2 linked regions of the Exiguobacterium sibiricum 7-3 genome follow. Each later gene encodes a partner of the first gene's protein in a complex. Links are inferred from orthologs where the notes say so. Each region holds a gene or a part of one and is shown in the gene's direction. Other genes may lie near its edges. The genes, in order: tig and rpsG.

Region 1 (4,044 bases):
TCAATAGCTCAGCTGGATAGAGCAACGCCCTTCTAAGGCGTCGGTCGGGGGTTCGAATCCCTCTTGGGACACTATAATTAAAATAGAGACTTCTCTTATGAGGGAGGTCTCTTTTTTTTATGCTTTTTTTCGGGTATACTTAAGGTATCGTGAACTTGAAAGGGATGATGAAGATGTTGAAGAGAATGAGTGGAATCCTCTTACTGACAGCGGCTTTAGCCGGCTGTAGCGAGGTTACGGATACAGTGGATAATGCGAAACAACAAGTGACGGATGTAAAGAATAGTGTCGATTATGCAGGACAATTGCAAGACATCGCCAAGGATACGTCGAAAGTGACATCAGAGTTATCGACAAAACTCGACCAGGCAGCGACAGAAGCACGCGATGCCGCAAATCCGGAACAAGCACTTGATCAGCAAATCGAAAAATTACAAAATGATGGAACGGTTCAACAGTTGAACGGAGAGTTGAACCAAATTGATGAACGGCTTGCGAATTTAGACAGTCCGCCCGCGGAGCTGAAGAACTTAAGTGAAAAACTGGAGCAGTACGTAAATCAATCGGAAGATATCACACGATTGCTGGAAACCGATGTTTCCTTGGATACACTTAACAAAATGGGAATCGAACAGGCGGGGCAATTACAAGAAGCCATCTCGAACTGGACTTCTTTGCTTGATCCGTTTACAAAGTAAGACAGATATGAAAAAGGTGGGATGACTGTGAATCAGTCGCAATCACGTTGGATGGAACAACCGTTGGAAGACGAGCGAAAGCGGCTTGCAAGACTGAGTCAAGATGAGTTGACGGCTGAGTTGGGGCAACTAAAAATCTTGGAAACAGAAGAAGACATTCTCTATATGCTCTATACGATTCAGGAAGCCTTTATGAAAACTGAACAAGGTGTGGAGGCCTATTTACAGGTGACCGAGCCTTTTCTGGATGTAGATGGTGTCGAGCAACTCATTGCCCTTTTCATGTATGAAAAGGGAGAGTGGTATTCATTTAACGTGGCCTTACGGACTGCCTCTCCCTATCTTCCGTATGGTCTTGCATTAAAGTTAGACGAAATGGCCCAGTCGCTCTCGCGTAAGAAAGGGGATGCTCGACAAACGGATGATTCCTCCTATGTGAAAATCCGTGAAACATCACCATTGCAGTTAGACGCAGGTGACTGGGTTGAATTTTACCGGCTCGGGACGATTGCAGAACAGTTTCGATTAATCGGACAACTCGATTTACAGACAAATCCTTCTTTCGTCCACTACATTGTTCAGGACTACTTCACGGGAGAAGATGTCAAAGAACAGAGTGCTCTCGTCATTCAGACATGGCTTCCACAACTACCTAAGGATCGGAACCTCTTTCCGCTTCGGATATCGATTCCGTCCATCCGGGTAGAACATGTCTTTGAAAATCTGGATCAACTCGAGAGACATGTCACGAGACAGGCGCTAGAATTACAGTCTTTTAGTGACGAGACATTTAAATTAAGACGAATGGATCCGTTTAAGGCACTGTTGTTCATGAGTTGGTATCAAATCGTCTTTCCGAAAGAAACACTGGAGGGGGAAGACGGCTGGCAGAAATGGTTGGATGCAGTCGATGAATTGACAGAACTCGACTTCAGTTCGGAAACACCACCATCCGGTTTGAGTGAACAAGCTAAAAGGATTTATCAGGCTGTTTATTTCGTATTACCGGAAGGGAAACAGTACGAGCAGGCATTACTTCTCTAATTCAAGGGAATGCCTCGTTCAACAGTGGTAATCCTCAGAACGATTGTGCTATAATGTGACTTGTTGTACACACACGTACGCTAATTGACATTTTTGGAGGGACTCAGCATGACTGCAAAATGGGAAAAACAATCAGGTAGCCTCGGCGTTCTCACGTATGAAGCGCCTGCTGAAGCATTTGATAAAGCGGTAGACCAAGCGTTCAAAAAAGTCGTTAAGACATTGAACACACCAGGTTTCCGTAAAGGAAAAATGCCACGCGCAATGTTTAACAAAATGTACGGCGAAGAAGCACTTTACCAAGATGCACTTGATATCTTATATCAAGACACAATCGAAGGTGCTGTCGTCGAATCAGGAATCGAGCCAATCGCGCTTGATAACATCGACGTCGAAACACTCGAAAAAGGAAAACCAGTTGAGTTCAAAATCACATTCGTGATTGAGCCGGACGCAACACTCGGTGAGTACAAAGGTCTTGAGTACACAGCAGTCGAAACAGACGTTACAGACGAAGATGTCGATGCTGAACTCAAAACAATGCAAGAACGCGGTGCAGAGCTCGTCGTTAAAGAAGACGGCGCGATCGAAAATGGCGATACAGTCGTATTCGACTTCGCAGGTTTCGATGGTGAAAACCAATTCGACGGCGGAACTGCAGAAAATTACTCACTCGTCATCGGATCTGGAAACTTCATCCCAGGATTTGAAGAGCAGATGGTTGGTCTTAAATCAGGCGAGCAAAAAGATATCGACGTCACGTTCCCAGAAGAGTACCATGAAGCATCACTCGCTGGAAAACCAGTCGTATTCAAAGTAACAATCCATGAAATCAAAGCACAAGAACTTCCTGAATTGACAGATGAGTTCGCTAAAGAAATGGACGAAGAAGTTTCTTCTCTTGATGAGTTGAAAACAAAAATTCGTACACGTCTTGAAAACACACGTAAACAAGAAGCTGATGCTTCAATGCGTGATGAGTTGGTTGAAGCTGCGACTAAAAACGCAACAGTTGATCTTCCAGAAGTCATGGTTGAAAACGAAGTTGAGCGTATGGTCCAGGAATTCACACAACGCATTCAGTCACAAGGAATTGACCTTAACATGTACTTCCAGTTAACTGGAACGACTGAAGAGGCAATGCGCACTGAAATGAAAGAACAAGCAGAAGAGCGCGTTAAAGCTCGTCTCGTTCTTAAACAAATCGTTGCAGATGAAAAAATCGAAGTTACTGAAGAAGAAGCGCAAGCTGAACTTCAATCGATGTCTGAACTCTACAACATTCCTGCAGATCAACTCGAAACGATGCTTGCACCACAAGGCGGACTTGATACACTTAAAGGTGATCTCCAGTTCCGTAAAGCAATCGACGTTCTCGTTGACAACGCAAAAGCGAAATAAGCAAACAACCGAACAGGATCGACTTCAAGACCAATTTCTGGTCTTGAAGTCGATTTTTTTGTACGATAGGTCAAACAAGGACAAACAAAATTATATTTTTCAAATCAAACTGTAAAACGCTCATCCAAGATTTGAAAGAGTTTCCTTGTTCATGCTACAATCATAAATAGTAAAACGTGAGAATAGATGCGAAACGGATCTATACAAATTCCACGTTAAAGGGGTGGACCTTTATGTTTAAATTTAACGAAGAAAAAGGTCAGCTAAAATGTTCTTTCTGCGGAAAGACACAAGAACAAGTGCGCAAACTTGTTGCTGGACCTGGCGTATACATTTGCGATGAATGTATCGAACTCTGTAATGAGATCGTCGAAGAAGAGCTTGGTACAGAAGAAGAAGTCGAACTGAAGAACGTACCAAAACCGCATGAAATCCGTGCGACTTTAAATGACTATGTCATCGGGCAGGAAAAAGCGAAAAAATCGTTATCTGTCGCGATGTACAATCATTATAAACGGATCAATGCCGGTGGACGTGCCGACGACGTAGAATTGTCTAAATCCAACATCGTCATGATTGGACCGACTGGTAGTGGTAAAACACTCCTCGCACAAACGATGGCCCGTATTCTGAATGTTCCGTTCGCAATCGCGGATGCAACAAGCCTGACGGAAGCCGGATATGTCGGGGAAGATGTTGAGAACATTCTCTTAAAACTCATTCAAGCTGCTGACTATGATGTCGAAAAAGCAGAAAAAGGTATCATCTACATCGATGAAATCGATAAAATTGCCCGTAAATCCGAGAACCCATCGATCACACGTGATGTCTCAGGTGAAGGTGTACAACAAGCGCTTCTGAAAATCTTAGAAGGTACAGTTGCGAGCGTTCCGCCACAAGG
Region 2 (3,916 bases), on another replicon or contig:
CACAAAAGCGTCGCTTGAGACGGATTCGTTCCTATCAGCTGCTTCGTTCCAGGAAACTACTCGTGTCCTTACGGATGCGGCGATTAAAGGGAAGAGCGACTACCTTCGCGGCTTGAAAGAGAACGTTATTATCGGTAAACTTGTTCCAGCTGGTACAGGAATGACACGTTACCGCCAAATCGGTCTCGAGATCGCAGGCGAAGCACCTGTAGAAGCAGATTCTCCTGTAGAATAAAACGCCTTGACACGCCGGTATGGCGGTGCTACTATGATATAGTGTTGCCAACCGGCTGTGTTATTTTGGAGGATATCTTCATGTCTTACAAAAAAGTAGTCGGCGCAGATTTGAAGTTTGTCGGTCAAAAGCAAACGCTCAAAGCATTGCGATCTGGCAAGGCGTCGGAAGTGATCATCGCAGATGACGCAGATGAACACGTAAAGCAAGCATTGCTCGATGCGGCGAAACAAGCAAACGTTCCAGTCGTGAACGTTCCTTCTAAGCTTGAGCTTGGTAAGGCTTGTGGAATCGACGTTGCAGCAACTGCTGTTGCTATTAAGAAAGTTTGATAATACGTTTTGTGTGGCGATGGAATGCCTGAGCCACGCAAAACGTTTCATTATGACTTTCGATGAACCACCCGGCTCGGTGGTTTTGAAACTTGTCATGAATTCAGGAAGGGAGGATCTCAAAGATGCCTACTATCAACCAATTAGTCCGTAAAGGACGTCAATCAAAAGTTGTGAAATCAGATTCGCCAGCGCTGAACAAAGGGTACAACAGCTTTATCAAAGCTCGTACTGACATCAGCTCACCACAAAAACGTGGTGTTTGTACTCGTGTAGGTACAATGACTCCGAAGAAACCGAACTCGGCTCTTCGTAAGTACGCACGTGTACGTTTAACGAACACAATGGAAGTAACAGCTTACATCCCAGGTATCGGCCACAACTTGCAAGAGCACAGTGTTGTTCTTATTCGCGGCGGTCGCGTAAAAGACTTACCAGGGGTACGTTACCACATCGTTCGTGGTGCACTCGATACAGCTGGAGTTGACGGCCGTATGCAAGGTCGTTCGAAATATGGTACTAAACGTCCAAAAGCAGCAAAAAAATAATCTAGATATCAGAAGATATCACCTCACTATATGAAAGGAGGGACTCGGAATGCCACGTAAAGGTCAAGTAGAACGCCGTGATGTAATGGCTGATCCGATCTACAACTCTAAACTCGTTACCCGCCTTATCAACCGTCTTATGTTAGATGGTAAAAAAGGTACTGCTCAACAAATCTTATACAAAGCTTTTGAAGCTGTCGCTGAACGTTCAGGTCGCGATGCAATGGAAGTTTTTGAAGAGGCGATGAACAACATCATGCCAGTTCTTGAAGTTAAAGCACGCCGTGTAGGTGGAGCTAACTATCAAGTTCCTGTCGAAGTCCGCCCTGAGCGCCGTACGACACTTGCACTTCGTTACCTCGTGAACTACTCACGTCTCCGTAACGAAAAAACAATGGATGCTCGTCTTGCTAATGAAATCATGGACGCTGCAAACAACACTGGTGCTTCAGTTAAGAAGCGCGAAGATATGCACAAAATGGCGGAAGCGAACAAAGCGTTTGCTCACTACCGCTGGTAAATCCGGAATCAACCACCTCATCTATGCCATTTTGTATGGAAATATGAGGTGGCTTTCGGGTATAGTCATGACGTGTGGCAACACACGGACACTAAACTAAAATGCGAAAGGAGAATGTTTAAAGATGGCAAGAGAATTCTCCCTTAAGAACACCCGTAATATCGGGATCATGGCCCACATCGATGCTGGTAAAACAACAACGACTGAGCGTATCCTCTATTACACGGGTCGTATCCACAAGATTGGTGAAACGCACGAAGGTGCTTCACAGATGGACTGGATGGAGCAAGAGCAAGAGCGTGGAATCACGATTACATCTGCAGCAACAACTGCACAATGGAAAGGTAACCGCGTAAACATCATCGATACACCTGGACACGTAGACTTCACTGTTGAAGTTGAACGTTCACTCCGTGTACTTGATGGTGCGGTAGCAGTACTTGATGCTCAGTCTGGTGTTGAGCCACAAACTGAGACAGTATGGCGCCAAGCTACAACTTACGGCGTACCACGTATCGTTTTCGTTAACAAAATGGATAAAATCGGTGCAGACTTCCTGTACTCGGTTGGAACGCTTCGCGACCGCCTTCAAGCGAACGCACACGCAATCCAAATCCCGATCGGCGCAGAAGATGAATTCAAAGGAATCATCGACCTCGTTGAAAAGAAAACATACATGTACGGTAACGACCTCGGTACTGATATCGAAGAAATCGAAGGGTTCCCTGCAGAATTCGCAGAAGAAGCTGAAGAACTTCGTGCATCACTTATCGAAGCAGTTGCAGATTACGAAGAAGAAATGATGATGAAATACCTCGAGGGCGAGGAAATCACAATTGAAGAGCTTAAAGCGGGTATCCGTAAAGCGACTCTTACAGTTGATTTCTACCCAGTTCTCGTTGGTTCGGCATTCAAGAACAAAGGTGTTCAGCTTATGCTTGACGCAGTCCTTGACTACCTCCCATCACCAGTCGACGTAAAAGCAATCACAGGAATTAACATGGATACAGATGAAGAGATCATTCGTGAGTCAACTGACGAAGCGCCATTCTCTGCACTTGCATTCAAAGTTATGACTGACCCGTATGTTGGTAAATTGACGTTCTTCCGTGTGTACTCAGGTACAGCTACGGCAGGATCTTACGTCAAGAACTCAACAAAAGGGAAACGTGAGCGTCTTGGACGTATCCTTCAAATGCACGCGAACAGCCGTGAGGAGATCCCAATGGTCTTCGCTGGTGACATCGCAGCAGCTGTAGGTCTTAAAGATACTACTACTGGAGATACGCTTTGTGCAGAGAAAGACAACGTCGTTCTCGAATCAATGACATTCCCAGAACCAGTTATCTCGGTCGCAATCGAACCAAAAACGAAAGCTGACCAAGATAAAATGGGTCAAGCACTCGCTAAGCTTGCTGAAGAGGATCCAACATTCCGTACTGAAACAAACCCAGAGACTGGTCAAACGATCATCTCAGGTATGGGTGAGCTTCACCTCGACATCATCGTTGACCGTATGCGTCGCGAATTCAAAGTCGAAGCAAATGTTGGTGCTCCACAAGTAGCTTACCGTGAAACGATTCGCCAAGCGGCGAAAATCGATTCTAAGTTTGCTCGTCAATCAGGTGGTCGTGGTCAGTATGGTCACGTCGTCGTAGAATTCGAGCCAAACGAAGAAGGTGCTGGCTTTGAGTTCAACAACAAAATCGTCGGTGGTGTTGTTCCACGTGAATACATCCCAGCGGTTGAACACGGAATCGAAGAAGCGCTTCAAAACGGTATCCTTGCTGGTTATCCAGTAGTTGACGTTAAAGCGGCACTCGTTTTCGGATCGTACCACGATGTCGACTCAAACGAGATGGCATTTAAAATCGCGGCTTCAATGGCCGTCAAACAACTTAAAGATAAGAGCGGCGCTGTTATCCTTGAGCCAATGATGAAAGTTGAAATCGTCATCCCAGATGAATACATGGGAGACATCATGGGTGATGTTACATCACGCCGTGGACGCGTTGAAGGTATGGAAGCTCGCGGGAACGCTCAAGTCGTTCGTTCGATGATTCCACTTTCAGAGATGTTCGGTTACGCTACTGGTCTTCGTTCACGCACACAAGGTCGCGGAACGTACTCGATGCACTTCGATCACTACGAAGAAGTACCGAAATCAGTTGCTGAAGAAATCATCAAAAAAGCAAACGGCTAATCCTTCACAGGTTGTCACGCTTTTATGATTAGTGTAAGCTAAGGAAGGTGTACGTTATTCGACGATTCACCTTCCTAG

Evidence for each region.
Region 2: the proteins of tig (region 1) and rpsG are in contact, whole or in part, in a crystal structure (PDB 3GTY), measured with the Thermotoga maritima proteins. The link is inferred for Exiguobacterium sibiricum 7-3 from one-to-one orthologs. Residues at the interface, in WP_004081061.1 of Thermotoga maritima: Glu122, Val124, Val129, Leu130, Tyr133, Glu188, Gly259, Ile262, Tyr263, Glu266, Ser270, Glu273, Gln274, Glu277, Arg308, Gln311, Ile312, Ser315, Tyr316, Glu325, Arg329, Arg336, Leu363, Phe366, Trp367, Arg373, Leu377, Arg381, Leu384, Glu387; in WP_004081843.1 of Thermotoga maritima: Lys34, Lys52, Lys55, Glu59, Arg62, Gln63, Glu66, Asn67, Lys69, Val71, Arg95, Ala109, Lys110, Lys111, Gly112, Arg113, Pro114, Glu117, Glu121, Ile124, Ala125, Tyr127, Asn128, Asn129, Thr130, Gly131, Lys135, Asp139, Arg142, Met143.

Annotation. Positions count from the first base shown.
Region 1 is NZ_KK211190.1:907,950-911,993, forward strand. The notes cover bases 1,147-3,996. They hold tig (trigger factor), read left to right. Parts: upstream 1,147-1,850; coding sequence 1,851-3,143; downstream 3,144-3,996. Other genes in these bases: P402_RS0105545 (hypothetical protein), read left to right, coding at 1,147-1,742; clpX (ATP-dependent protease ATP-binding subunit ClpX), read left to right, coding at 3,377-3,996. Outside these bases: P402_RS0105540 (hypothetical protein), read left to right, coding at 186-698; more of P402_RS0105545, read left to right, coding at 720-1,146; more of clpX, read left to right, coding at 3,997-4,044. UniProt on the Bacillus subtilis protein: Involved in protein export. Acts as a chaperone by maintaining the newly synthesized protein in an open conformation. Functions as a peptidyl-prolyl cis-trans isomerase.
Region 2 is NZ_JHZS01000004.1:26,441-30,356, forward strand. What follows is about bases 1-2,899. They hold rpsG (30S ribosomal protein S7), read left to right. Parts: upstream 1-1,164; coding sequence 1,165-1,635; downstream 1,636-2,899. Other genes in these bases: rpoC (DNA-directed RNA polymerase subunit beta'), read left to right, coding at 1-235; P402_RS0100135 (ribosomal L7Ae/L30e/S12e/Gadd45 family protein), read left to right, coding at 316-567; rpsL (30S ribosomal protein S12), read left to right, coding at 693-1,115; fusA (elongation factor G), read left to right, coding at 1,760-2,899. Outside these bases: more of fusA, read left to right, coding at 2,900-3,838.